2 linked regions of the Dongshaea marina genome follow. The protein of the gene in region 1 interacts with the protein of each later gene in a pairwise test. Links are inferred from orthologs where the notes say so. Each region holds a gene or a part of one and is shown on either strand. Other genes may lie near its edges.

What was found.
Region 2: the proteins of lhgO (region 1) and DB847_RS04490 interact in binary tests that used the Escherichia coli proteins (3 or more experiments, as listed by UniProt). The link is inferred for Dongshaea marina from one-to-one orthologs.

Annotation. Positions count from the first base shown.
Region 1 is NZ_CP028897.1:1,241,721-1,248,828, forward strand. What follows is about bases 2,270-5,109. They hold lhgO (L-2-hydroxyglutarate oxidase), read left to right. Parts: upstream 2,270-3,000; coding sequence 3,001-4,218; downstream 4,219-5,109. Other genes in these bases: DB847_RS25950 (carbon starvation induced protein CsiD), read left to right, coding at 2,270-2,465; DB847_RS25955 (carbon starvation induced protein CsiD), read left to right, coding at 2,444-2,944; DB847_RS06210 (MBL fold metallo-hydrolase), read left to right, coding at 4,384-5,109. Outside these bases: DB847_RS06185 (queuosine precursor transporter), read left to right, coding at 1-836; DNA-binding transcriptional regulator CsiR, read right to left, coding at 1,137-1,853; more of DB847_RS25950, read left to right, coding at 2,001-2,269; more of DB847_RS06210, read left to right, coding at 5,110-5,118; DB847_RS06215 (zinc-binding alcohol dehydrogenase family protein), read right to left, coding at 5,148-6,176; DB847_RS06220 (LysR family transcriptional regulator), read left to right, coding at 6,274-7,108. UniProt on the Escherichia coli protein: Catalyzes the dehydrogenation of L-2-hydroxyglutarate (L2HG) to alpha-ketoglutarate and couples to the respiratory chain by feeding electrons from the reaction into the membrane quinone pool.
Region 2 is NZ_CP028897.1:903,741-910,691, reverse strand. The notes cover bases 1,376-4,058. They hold DB847_RS04490 (peptidylprolyl isomerase), read right to left. Parts: upstream 3,017-4,058; coding sequence 2,735-3,016; downstream 1,376-2,734. Other genes in these bases: DB847_RS04495 (hypothetical protein), read right to left, coding at 2,248-2,448; DB847_RS04500 (H-NS family histone-like protein), read right to left, coding at 1,734-2,132; DB847_RS04505 (nucleotide pyrophosphohydrolase), read left to right, coding at 1,376-1,664. In the rest of the region: DB847_RS26290 (enolase C-terminal domain-like protein), read left to right, coding at 927-1,172; more of DB847_RS04505, read left to right, coding at 1,299-1,375; DB847_RS26285 (NAD(P)H-dependent oxidoreductase), read right to left, coding at 5,516-5,869; DB847_RS26280 (NADPH-dependent FMN reductase family protein), read right to left, coding at 5,878-6,096; DB847_RS04470 (MFS transporter), read left to right, coding at 6,375-6,951. UniProt on the Escherichia coli protein: PPIases accelerate the folding of proteins. It prefers amino acid residues with hydrophobic side chains like leucine and phenylalanine in the P1 position of the peptides substrates.

The sequences.
Region 1 (7,108 bases):
CAATTAAAAATGGAATAGTTCGCTGTAAGACCCAAAGTGGCAGGGAAGTTTCTTATAGAGATGTCGATGTTGTGAACAGCGGAGATATGATTTCATATTTCAATGAAGCAGACATCGAGCGGATCACTCGTTCGAGTAAGCAAACAGGCCTTGTGCTCAGAAAAGCAAATGGAAAGGCTGTCAGTTGTTACCAGTCAGATAATGTACAGCTACTCAGTGGGTTGAGTATCGCGTTCTCATTTTTTTCTCTGATTAGTGTGCTGGTCTCGTCCATGACCTCGATTACCTTGTTTGGGATCCACTTCCCTGCAGGGATCTTTATTTATCCGATCGGACTGATGCTGCTGGATGTGATTAATGAGAGTTTTGGAGCCGAACATTCAAGAAAGACGATTTACATCTCAACAGGAATCATCCTGGGAGCGGCTATTGTTATTGCTTGGCTTGTGAGCATGCCAAGGGAGTATATGAGTGACTACCAGGTGATTCAGGAAGTCTTCTCCAAGTCAGTTGGTTATCTGCTTGTGTTTTCGATCGCCTTTTTGATTTCTAACTACCTGAATGCGCTGGTATTTACTAAGCTCAAGTCGCTTTTTCTGGGCCGTTTTCTATGGCTTCGCTGTGTTCTGGCGGCGCTGGCCTGTCAGCTGATTATTTCATTATCGATAACGGTGCATCACTGGCTTGATCATGGGATCACGTATCGTTTCCTGTTGATCGTCTCGACTATGTATCTGTTAAAAATCGCTTTAGTAGCCCTGTTTTCACCCTGTACTTACCTGTTTGTTTGGTATTCGAAGGCTAAATTCAGGCAGGGAAACCCGATCCCCTCATAGAAGATTTCCGGTCACAAGGATGTGGCTGTTCGTGTTTTGGATACAGGACAAAGTGCATCAATGAGCGCTGTCTCGACTCCTGAACGTGGCATCTTTTGGTGTGATCCACCCAGGTTAGTGAGATGACCGAGTGGGGGAAGGTCACAGTAACCTGGTGGACCCACAGCATCCAGGGGCTGCATAAGAATGATTTTATCTGTGCGGTTAAGTGTGATCACCTGTTTGATTAGTCGCTGAGGGCTGTGAGTTGACTCTTTAAAGGAGGGCTCACAGCTCTATGGCCTGGCAGTGTAGCTCAGATTACTGAGAGCGTTTTAGTAGCTCTGGCAGGGTTTGCTGCAGCTCCTGGCAGGCACTAAGGTAGTGGGCTTTGAGCAGGCTTTCTGCTCTGTCTGGATCGCGTGCCAGCAGAGCATCCACCAGAGCGACATGCTCTTTTTGGTTCGCCTCAAAGACTGTGCTGCTTGCCATATTATGTTTAAGCCATAAATTTCGGTAGCGCGACGCTTTCTCATAGAGCTCCTGGTGGATGCGTAATAATGTTGGAGAAGCGCAGCCCCGAACAATCGCGTCATGAAACTCGTGATGGATCAGCTCCCAGCTCTCTATTTCCTGCTGACTTTTGCTTTGTAGATCACCGGCCTTTTTTAACCGGTGAGCCGCAGCCAGAATACCTGCCTCCCAGATATCATCACCCCGTTCGATCGCCTTACGTACGCATAGGCCTACTATATCGGCACGGATCTCATAGATATCTAGCATCTCTTTAAGACCGATGGGAGTGACCCTGAATCCCCGCTGATTTTCGACCTCGACAAGCTGCTCAGTGATTAATTGCGATAGTGCTTCGCGTAAAGGTGTGACACCTGCCTGGTAGCGTTCTTTAAGGCGAGCCATTTTAAGCTTTTCGCCGGGGGCGAAGTAGCCACTCAAAATATCTTTTTTGAGAAGCTTTAGGGCCTGACTCCCTGAGTTTTCGCTGGTGATAACCGATTGGAGTTGGGGCGTTTGCGTCATCTTATTCTCTTCATGGCTTACTTTATCGAGCGTATTTTAGCGGAATCGATGGCGCTAAGGCAAAAGGATTGTTGACAATGTGCAATAATGTCGACATTATTTTGCTCTGTCGCCATTATTGGTTTCGTATGACTCAAGGAGCAAAGTATGGATACTCTGGGTTCACCTTGTAAGCAGCTTGATGCACAAGGGTTTAAGGTTTCGACTTTTACAGATAATGAACGGTTGCAGGTCATCACTCTCAGTCACGACCTGGTTCAGAAGTTTCGTCAGGAGTGCCTGCAGTGGCCTGTCCAGGCGCTGGAATACAAGCCATTTTTACGTTTTGTCCTGGCTGAGCGGTTGGATGCTTTATCGAATTACGGCTTACGACTTACTTTGAGGGGGATCCTGGGTAGGCGTGAGCAGGGGGCTTTTCTGTTGCAGGTTGAAGAGAGTCCGTTGGAGTCTTTTGAAGGGCAAACCGAGTTTTATATCCAGCTTTCTACGGCCATCTCCCATCTTATCGGAATGCCAAATTTTGATGCCATGTATGGTAAATATTATGCGCGCTTTACGGTAAAAAACAGTGATGATAGTGATAGTTACCTGTGTCAGGCCCACCGCCCCTAGAGCTGCATAACGATGGGACCTATGTGGATGAGCGGACTGATTTTGTACTCATGATGAAGCTGGCAGAGGAAAATATGCTGGGGGGCGATTCCCGATTACTTCATCTGGATGACTGGCAGGAGCTGGAGAGGTTTTATCATCACCCCCTGGCGAAACAGGCGATTCCATGGGGAGCTCCTCCCAGTAAAAATGTAACCTGTAAGGTTGAGCATTCGGTTTTTTTTGAAGAGGACTGCCAGGGCAGGCCCCATATGTTGTATATCGATCAATTCGCGGAGCCGCAGAATTTAGCACAAGGCTTGTATCTGCACCAGCTGGGAGAGTCACTGGAGAATGATCCATATGTCTTTAATGTTCAGGTGCCGGTTGGATCTATGCTCGTGGTGCAGAATCACTGCTGGTTGCATGGTCGGGATAAGTTTATCGAAAGCCCTGGTCTACGCCGTGAGCTGTTACGGCAACGCGGACATTTTTGCTAATCAGTGAGGTGGCGGCTTGCCACCTGTTCTTTTAACGGAATAAGAAGTGGCACTCTATGGAGTTTGATTACATTATCATCGGTGGTGGCATTGTTGGGGTTTCAACGGCCTGGCAGCTTAAGCAGAAATACCCGGATAAGCGGATTCTATTACTGGAAAAAGAAGACCGATTTGCCAAACATCAGACGGGCCATAATAGTGGCGTGATCCATGCCGGGGTCTACTATGCGCCAGGAAGTCTGAAGGCCCAGTTTTGCCGTCAGGGACTGGCGGCGACCATCAACTTTTGTCAAAAGCATGAGATCCCTTATGAGCAGTGTGGCAAATTACTGGTTGCGACCAGCCCTCTTGAAGTCGAGAGGATGCAGGCTCTTTATCAGCGTTGCCTGAAAAATGGTATCGAGGCTGAGTTACTTACTTCTGATGAGCTTAAGGAGCGTGAGCCACATATTAATGGACTCGGAGCGATCTTTGTCAGACAGACCGGGATTGTTGATTATCGCAGGCTGACCACTCAAATGGCGGATTGTTTCATGGCGTTGGGAGGCGTGAGTTTTTTAAACGCGAAAGTCACCGGTCTTACTGAATGTAAGAGTCATATTGAAGTGTGTTACCAGCAGCAGGGAGAGCAAAAGCAGATCAGGGGCCGCTACCTCATTAGTTGCTCCGGCCTGATGGCGGATCGCATGACCAGAATGTTAGGGATCAAAACTGATTTTCAGATCATTCCTTTTCGGGGTGAATACTACCGTTTAGCTGCGCAGCATAATCATATTGTGAACCATCTTATTTACCCTATTCCAGATCCTGAGCTTCCTTTTCTAGGCGTTCATCTGACACGAATGATTGATGGCTCGGTGACCGTGGGGCCAAATGCGGTGCAGGGCTGGAAGCGGGAAGGCTATGGCAAGATTAATCTTAGCTTGCGAGACACCTGGGATATGCTTTGCTTCAGAGGGTTTTGGAGGGTCTTAAAGAATAACTTTTCGACAGGAGTTACCGAGACCAAAAATTCCTGGTGGAAACCCGGCTACCTCAAGCAGGTTCAAAAATACTGCCCCAGCCTCAAGCTTGAAGATCTTCGCCCTTATCCTGCGGGAGTTAGAGCGCAGGCGGTTCTCAGGGATGGTAGCCTGGTCCATGATTTTTTATTTGTGAATACCAAGCGATCACTTCATGTGTGTAATGCACCATCGCCTGCGGCGACCTCCGCGATACCGATAGGTGATTATATCTGTCGTCAGGTAGAGAAACATGGCGAGCTGCTATTTTAATTGACCAGTGAAAGGGGGACTCCTATAAGTTCTGGGAGTATTGACTCCAGTATTCTTGGGGGCCTGAGAGGGGAAAAGCGCGACTGGCACGAATGGATGGGGCTGACTAGGCTTAGTGAAGCGTTATCATCCTTCTCGATGATTGCTGTTTCGTAAGGAGTCGCTATGTCATTGCCGCTCACACAACCCAGCCTCCAGCTTCGCCAGCTGTTCGATCCTGAGTCCTGTGCCTATACCTATCTGCTGATTGACTCGGTGACAAGTGCGGCACTACTCATCGATCCTGTGCGAGAGCAGCTTGATCGTGATCTCAGGCTGATTGAGGAGCTGGGGGTTCAACTGATGTTTACTCTCGAAACCCATGTGCACGCCGATCATATTACCTCCTCGGGGCAGATCCGCCAGCAGACCGGAGCCAAGATTGGCTTTAGTGCGGCGGCGAATATTGCCGGGGCCGATATCTCTCTTAAGGAGGGCGATTCTTTGCCCCTGGGGCAGCATCAGATAAGAGCGATAGCCACCCCGGGGCATACCTCGGGGTGTACCTGCTACTATGTGGACGGCATGTTATTCAGCGGCGATACCCTGCTGATCCGGGGGTGTGGCCGAGCCGACTTCCAAGAGGGTGATCCGGGTGCCCTCTATGACAGTGTGACCAAAAAGCTCTTTACCCTGCCGGATGAAACCCGGGTGTATCCGGCCCATGATTACAATGGTCGAACCATGTCGAGTATCGGTGAAGAGAAGCGCTGGAACCTTAGGTTAGGTCAGGGGCGCTCCCGGGAAGCCTTTATCGAGATCATGAATCATCTTAACCTTCCCCTGCCAAAAAAAATCAAAGAGGCGGTGCCTGCAAATCAGCAGTGCGCCATGGATGAGCCTGCACAAGAAGGCGAGTGAGGTGCATCACCTCACTCGCTGTACCTGAGTTAATTAAAGCCTTCCAACACGATTTTGCCGATCGCCTTACCGGATTCTATATGGGCATGGGCTCGCCTGAGGCTGGTGGCATTGATGCTGCCATAATGTTCCCCCAGAGTGCTCTTGAGTATTCCCTGATCAAACATGGAGGAAACTCGGTTAAGGAGCTCCCGCTGTTTATCCATGTCGGCGGTTTGATACATGGAGCGGGTGAACATCATCTCCCAGTGCAGTGAGATCGACTTAGGTTTCAGCAACATGATATCCAGGCCGTTTTCAGGGTCGTCAATCAGGGCGAGCTTGCCACGAGGGGCCATCACTTCAACCAGCTCGGCAAAGTGTTGCTCTGTGTGGGTCAGGCTGATGACATGGGTGATCTCTCCGATACCTGCTTTCTCAAGCTCCTCACGCAGCGGGCGGCTGTGGTCTATGACATGATCGGCCCCCAGAGTCTTGACCCATTGCTGACTTTCGGGGCGGGATGCGGTTGCTATGATGGTGGCCGATGTCAGTTGAGCGGCTAATTGAGTCAGGATTGAGCCAACGCCCCCTGCGGCTCCGACGATCAATAGTCTGCACTCGGGATCTTTTGTTTGGGAGGGGTGATTTTTAAATTCCAGGCAATCAAACAGTAGCTCCCAGGCGGTAATGGCGGTTAGAGGGATCGCGGCGGCCTCTGCGTTGCTCAGTGATTTTGGTTTGTGTCCAACAATTCTTTCATCAACCAGCTGATATTCGGCATTGGAGCCGGGACGGGTCAGATCGCCTGCGTACCAAACCTTATCTCCAACCCGGTAAGCGCTGACCTCATCCCCGGTCGCGACCACCTCAGCAACCGCATCCCAGCCCAGGATCCCGGGATGAGCGAGATCAGGCTGTCGATTTTTTCGTACCTTGGTATCGACCGGATTCACCGAGACAGCTGCAACTTTTACCAGGAGATCGCGCCCGGCTGGCTGTGGGGTTGGCAGCTCAATATCGAGCAGTGACTTTAGTTCCTGGATTGGCAGGCAGTGTTGATAGGCAACGGCTTTCATTATCTTTCTCCTCGGTGAGTATGGATGACATTATCGGCCGAGCTATTTACACTAAAAAGAGGGTAATATTTAAAACACTATCAAAAAATATTTGATTATGAATGTCGAAGATCTGCAACTCTTTGTCTCTATCGCGGATACCGGCGGGATCAGCCGCTCGGCTCAGCTTCTGGATATGACTCCTGCTGCGGCCAGTGCCGCGCTCAAACGTCTGGAGCAGCAGCTCGGATGTGAGCTGTTTATTCGCTCGACCCGCCAGCTCAGGATCACCGCTCCGGGGGAGCGTTTTCTGGCACACTGCCGCACAGCTCTTGCCAGCCTGGAGCAGGCAAGAGCAGCCATTGATGAACCGGGTGGGGAAATGTCCGGTGAGATCCGCTTGTCGGTATCTTCGGATCTGGGGCGAAATTTTGTGCTGCCCTGGTTGGATCAGCTGATGGAGTTACACCCCAAGCTCTCATTGCACCTGAGCCTGGGTGATGCCCTGGTGGATTTTTATATGCAGCGAGTTGATGTGGCGCTGCGCTATGGCTGGCCGGAGGATTCATCGATGATTGCGCTGCCAATCTCTTCGATTGAGCGGGTGGTGTGTGCCTCCCCAGAGTATATCGCCCGGTATGGCGCTCCCGAGTATCCGGAGGAGCTAGAGGCCCATAATGCACTCTTGTACCAGCTGGGTAGCCGAACCCATGATCAATGGAAATTTCGTGACAACGAGGGTCACTATAAGATCAAGGTTGTGGGGAACCGGGTCAGCAATGATGGTGAGGTGGTGCACCGCTGGGCGTTGGCCGGCAAGGGGATTGCCTTTAAGTCAAAGTTGGATATCGCCGCGGATCTTAAAGCCGGGCGGCTGGTGCAGCTTTTGGGAAATTACCAGCAGGAGCCGACTCAGCTATACCTTATTTGCCCCTCAAGGGCCAAGGTGACCC
Region 2 (6,951 bases), 340 kb from region 1 along the record:
GTCCGGGAAGAAACTTTGTCACACTCAAAATAGAGACCAGTGATGGCATCTATGGGATCGGAGATGCAACCCTGAATGGCTGTGAAAAAGCGGTTGTCACCTACCTTGAGGAGTATGTGATCCCTCCCTGCTAGGGAGGGATCCTCAGCAGATAGAGGATATCTGGCAATACCTGTATAAAGGCTGTTATTGGCGACGCGGTCCGGTCACCATGAGTGCCATCGCCGCCGTTGACATGGCACTGTGGGATATCAAGGCAAAGCTAGCCAATATGCCCTTATACCAGCTTTTGGGAGGAAAAAGCCGCAATCGGATCATGACCTACACCCACGCCAACGGTGAAACCGCACAGGAGCTCGTGGATGAGGTTGCACTGAGGATTGAGCAGGGATACCGGGCGATTCGCATTCAGTGCGGTATTCCGGGGATCAGTAAGACCTATGGGGTGACTCCCCAGGGGGTTGCCTATGAACCCGCAATGAAGGGACGACCGGCAGAACACAGCTGGAATAGCAGCAAGTACCTGAATCATGTTGAAACTGCCTTTGCCAGAGTCCGTGAGCAGTTTGGGGATGGCATAGAACTTCTCCATGATGTTCATCACCGCCTGACCCCCATTGAAGCTGCGCGACTGGGAAAGATGCTCGAGCCCTATCACCTGTTCTGGCTGGAGGACTGTGTCCCGGCTGAAGATCAGCAAGCTTTTCGCCTGATCCGCCAACACACCACCACCCCCTGGCTGTCGGTGAGGTGTTTAACAGCATCTATGATTGTAAAGAGCTTCTTGAAGAACAGCTCATCGACTATATCCGAACACCACTGGTTCATGGTGGTGGCATCACTCACCTCAGGCGCATTGCCGATCTGGCAGCTCTATATCAGGTTCGTACCGGGTTTCATGGTGCAACCGACCTCTCCCCGTCACCATGGGGTGTGCCCTGCATTTTGACACCTGGGTGCCGAACTTTGGGATCCAGGAGCACATGCCACACAATGAGCTGACCGAGGCCCTGTTCCCCCACGACTATCGATTCGACAAGGGAGATTTTATTGTGGGTGAAAAGCCGGGCCATGGTGTCGACTTTAATGAGGAGCTAGCCAGGGAGTACCCCTATCAGGCAGCCAGTCTCCCGGTTAATCGGTTGGAAGATGGAACCCTGTGGAGCTGGTGAGCAAGACTTAAAAGATGGCAACGCCAACCCCATAAAGCTAGTTTGTCGCTTGGGTGAAAGAGAGCTATTTGCTAGATTAGCCTTATTACCTGTTATAGAAGCTGGTTATTGTCTTAGGAAAAGGTCATGTCGAAACAGAGTGCTCTCATTGAACTCAGAGATAAGCTACGCCAATTCGCCAAAGAGCGCGACTGGGAGCAATTTCATAACCCCAAAAACCTGGTGATGGCACTAAGCGGTGAAATGGGAGAGCTGTGCGAATTGTTTCAATGGCTTACACCTGAGGAGTCAATTGAATTACCAAAGAGTGCTAAGGGAGAGCGCTTAGAGGAGGAGCTTGCCGATCTTTTTTTATATCTGATCCGGCTTGCCGATGTACTGGATATCGATCTTATCAAAGCAAGTGAAGCCAAGATGGAAAAGAATGCCCGAAACTATCCGATTGAGCAGGCCTATGGCAATCGGACGAAATATACTGAATTTAAAAAGTAGATTCGTTCGTATCTCATCCAGGAATAAAAAAGCCTCCACAGCGGAGGCCTTTTTACATGGGCTCCCGGATTAAATCAGAAAATCATCCATGGAAGCGCCATTATCCAGAGCCTGCTGGATTGGGCGAGGCTTGCGTCCCTGGCCCGTCCAGGTTTTCTCTACGCCATTCTCATCGGTGAAGCGGTATTTAGCCGGACGAGCCGCGCGCTTTGATTTAGCCGCAGTTTGATTGGTTTCACCCAGCAAAGCGGATGGATCAATACCATCGGCCTTCATCATCTCTACATAGTCATTTAATTTGCGCTGATACTCTTCACGGGCTTCACGCTCAGACTCATGCTGCTCCTTGATTTCACCGACAACCAGAGTCAGCTTCTCAAGGTAATCTTCTAATTGCTCAATGGTCAATTCACGGCAAGTAGCACGCAGGCTACGAATATTTGAAATAGTCTTAACAAAGTCAGACATTGTTATTCCTTAAATGCATCAAAATCAATTTAACGCACCACGATCAATGATGCGTCGCTAGTCTAACATAGCTTATTGGCTGTGTTTAACCGGATCATTAAAATAAATCGAAGGCTTAATGATTCAGCAGTAAATTGGTTTCCAGCTCACGCTCTCGTTGGCACTCAGCTAAATATATTGCTGCTATAACCTGAGTTTTCTGGTGGAATCGATCAACTGATCGCGAGACCATCAGCTTAAGGGTTTTCAGTGTTTTCGCCTTACGGAATCGGCGAACCCAGTAGCCTTTCTCTACAATAATCTCTTGGTCCGTCATACATCCTCTCTTATGGTTTTTAAAGGTTAAAAACCTTTGCCTACAGTTTGAGTCTGCCTGAGAACAAAAGTTCCACAAAATATTAATTTTTTAACGACAAATTATTGCGAATGTTCAAGGGGTAATTTTAGAGAGGATATCCAGACCAGAGCTGAACAAGAGGAAATTTCTCTTTTTGTTCAGCTCAAATTAAATTAATTGGTTAGCTTTGTTAATCAAAATGATTAATGGCAGTGGCTAGCTTAACTAAAAACAGCAAAAGCTGAACCACCGCTGAATAAATATATTAGTTTTTGTATAAAACCTTAATCAGGTGATAGCCAAATTTTGTTTTGACCGGGCCCAGAACAACCAGCTCCTCTCCCTTGAATACGGCATCATCGAAAGGCTTCACCATATCTCCCTTGCGAAACTCTCCCAGATCACCGCCACGCTTTTTAGAAGGGCACAGGGAGTGTCGCTTCGCCAATTGCTGAAAATTAGCCCCTTTATCCAGCTGCTGTTTCAGAGCCAGGCACTCATCTTTCGTTTTCACCAGAATATGTAATGCGGCTGCGGTTCTCGCCATCTCGGTCACCAAAAACTAGTCGGTCAATTCAGGGGATCAGAGCGCTCGCATCATCATCTGCAGGTATGACCCGGTAAGAGCCCTGTGGTTAACAGCAGCTAAGCTGACAGCTTCAGCAATCCGGCTAAGATGAAACGAGCATCTGATCCCAGTGATAATCCCGGAGATATAGGGCCTGAATGACACCACGTACCGGGACGGGAAACTACGAAAAAGCCCCGCTCTCAATGAGCGGGGCTTCATAAATGCTGGCGGTGAGGGAGGGATTCGAACCCTCGATACGTTGCCGTATACACACTTTCCAGGCGTGCTCCTTCAGCCACTCGGACACCTCACCAACAAATTGTTGCTCACGCTTAACTGCGAAAGCGGGGCGAATATTAGGGAATCTTGTCCCTGAGGTCAACGATTTTATCGGTTTTTTTTCTTATTCACTCTTCATGCTGATAATGTGAACAAGATGAGCTCATAAAACCATCGAGGCACTGCTCTGTATCCACTTCCAGGTCACTTACAAGTCAGAATTCTCAATACACCTTTACTTGTATTCTTCCCACCCTGGGGCAGTCCGGGTTGCAGTATCACTGATACAACCAGGCGTATAGCAGACACCTATGGAGCCACAGAGCCGAAAGTCTTGAAGATGAGCCCAACAACTGGTTTATCCAAGCCCCGGCTCTTGATAGAATTTGCCTCTTATCTTTTGTCACAAGGTTTTTGAAATGCGTACCAGCCAATACCTGATATCTACGCTCAAAGAAACGCCCAACGATGCAGAGGTTGTCAGTCATCAGCTGATGCTTCGTGCCGGGATGATCCGAAAAATCGCCTCTGGTCTGTACAACTGGCTCCCGACGGGCGTTCGCGTCCTGAAGAAGGTGGAAACTGTAGTGCGTGAAGAGATGGAGCGCGCCGGAGCCATTGAGGTTCTGATGCCTATGGTTCAGCCTTCAGATCTGTGGGAAGAATCGGGTCGCTGGGAGCAGTATGGTCCCGAGCTGCTACGCCTGAATGATCGTCACTCCCGTCCTTTCGTATTGGGTCCGACCCACGAAGAGGTGATCACCGAGCTGGTACGTAAAGAGATCGCAAGCTACAAGCAGCTGCCACTGAATCTTTTCCAGATCCAGACCAAGTTCCGTGACGAGGTCCGTCCCCGCTTTGGTGTCATGCGCTCACGAGAGTTTGTCATGAAAGATGCTTACTCCTTCCACAGCGATAAGGAGAGCATGGAGCAGACCTACCAGATCATGCATAAGGCCTACTGCCGGATCTTTGAGCGGCTGGGACTTGATTACCGTCCGGTGATCGCTGACAGCGGCTCTATCGGGGGCAGCACCTCCCACGAGTTCCAGGTTCTGGCCGAAAGTGGTGAAGATGTCATCGCTCACAGCACCGAGTCGGATTATGCGGCTAATGTTGAGATGGCCGAAGCCCTGGCACCTGCGACCGAGCGTCAAGCTGCCAGTGAAGAGCTGCGCCTGGTCGATACCCCGGATGCAAAAACTATCGGTGAGCTGGTCGAGCAGTTTGAGCTACCGATCGAAAAAACCATCAAGACCCTGATCGTGAAAGCATCCGATGAGGTTGAGGGTAACCTCATCGCACTGCTGGTACGGGCGATCACGAGCTCAACGAGATCAAGGCTGAAAAGCTGCCTCAGGTGGCCAGCCCGATTGAATTTGCAACCGATGAAGAGATCCGCGCCGTCATCGGTGCCGGGACCGGCTCCCTGGGCCCGGTCAAGCTGCCCATCGCCTGTATCGCCGATCGCAGCGTTGCTGTGATGAGTGATTTCGCAGCCGGCGCCAATATTGATGACAAGCATTACTTTGGGATCAACTGGGAGCGGGATGCGGCCCTCCCTGAAACCGCAGATCTGCGAAATGTTGTCGAGGGCGATCCAAGCCCGGATGGTAAAGGCACCCTGGAGATCACCCGTGGTATTGAGGTCGGCCATATCTTCCAGCTGGGAGACAAATACTCACAAGCGATGAATGCAACCATTCTGGATGAATCAGGCAAGTCACGTACCCTGCAGATGGGCTGCTATGGTATCGGCGTCTCGCGGATCGTTGCCGCAGCTATCGAGCAGCATCACGACCAGCACGGAATCGTCTGGCCGGATGCGATCGCTCCGTTTAAGGTGGCGATTATCCCGATGAACATGCACAAATCTCATCGGGTAGAAGAGATGGCAAATTCACTTTACCAGGAGCTCAAAGAGCTGGGCATCGATGTGCTGTTTGATGATCGTAAAGAGCGCCCGGGTGTGATGTTCGCAGATATGGAGCTGATGGGTGTTCCCCATGCGATCGTGATCGGCGAACGTAGCCTGGACAAGGGCCTTGTCGAGTACAAGTCTCGTCGCGATGGCACCAAGCAAGAAGTTGCAGCAGACGAGATCATCAAGCTGATCCAAGACAAGCTCGATTAACCTGATTGTCAGTAAACGAATAAAAGCCAGTCCGAATGACTGGCTTTTTTATCGACTGAAAGTTATTCAACCAAGGCTAACAACTCTTGTTTGGCGCTACTCATGGCTTCAAGGGCACGCTGCTCTCCCATTGCCAGCCCCTCTGCACGCACGACCTCAATCCCGGTCATTCCTAAAAAGCCCAGCACAGTCCTCAGATAGGGCTCTATATGGTCATTTGTACTCTTGGCATGCACACCCCCACTGGTGATCACAAAGATGACCCGTTTACCGGTCACCATCCCCTCAGGCCCCTCCTGGGTATAACGAAAGGTAATGCCTGCACGGGCGATAAGATCGATCCAATTTTTGAGCTGAGTTGGGATCATAAAGTTATACATGGGAGCTGCGATGATCAGGGTATTGTGATCAAACAACTCTCGGATCAGCTCATCAGAGAGCTTGAGAGATTTGAGCTGATGCTCTGACAGAGACTCGGCCCCCTGAGCCCGGATGCAATTTCGCCATCCAGGGTTGGCAGTGGCACTGTTGCCAGATCCCGCACCGTGATCTGATGATCCCCTTCTCCAACAGCCTCAAGGATCCGGTTCGAACTTGATCCCTCTCCCAGAATACTGGTTTTTAACATGAGTATTTTCGACATGATGCACTCCGGATATCGATAGCTATGCCTCTACTATAGAAAGCCAGCTTAGAGTAAAAAAGCGCAATATCCTGATGCTAAAAATCAAAAAAATTGACCCATCCTAATAGGATGATATTTAAGCAGTAATCCTGTTTAAAAAAATAATGTTCTGCTTTTATTCGACAAACTCTTCAAACTCATAGATGATAGGCTTCTCGAGCCGGCATGCTTTGAAGCCACCGCCAGCTACAGGCTCGAAGTTTAGTCGTAGATAAACCTGGGTCATCATATTTTCAGTGGTTAGTTCAAAAATATCCCGTCTGTTCAAAACCGCCTCCGGAACCATTTTAGAGTGGTACGACTTCTGCCTGTTTGCTTACTTTGCCCCCGCCATAGGGCGCACTTTCTTTGCCAGTGGCGACCAGCACTATGATCTGCTGCTTGCCCTGAGTGTGTTTGGCTGCGGCTTTGTCGCTCGCCCCTTTGGGGGATTCCTGTTTGGCTATCTTGGAGATAAGGTCAGTCGCTACTTTGCGATGAATATGTCGATCTTTTTGATGGGATTAACCACCCTGGCCTGTGCAGCCCTGCCCGGCTATCAGTTTCTGGGGATCTATGCCCCCATCTGCCTGTTTGCCCTCAGAATATTGCAGGGAATTTCAGCAGGAGGACAGATCGGCAACCTGCTGGTGATCCTCAGCGAAGATCCCGAGCTCTCACACAAGGGTTTTTATATAGGTATCGCCAATGCCACTGCACAGCTCGGCTTCGTGTTGGCTGCGGCTATCAGCCTGCTGGTCGCTCATTTCACCCCACCTCCCTGGCAGGAGCTAAGCTGGCGGCTCCCCTTCATGATTGGCGGATTTTTCCTGC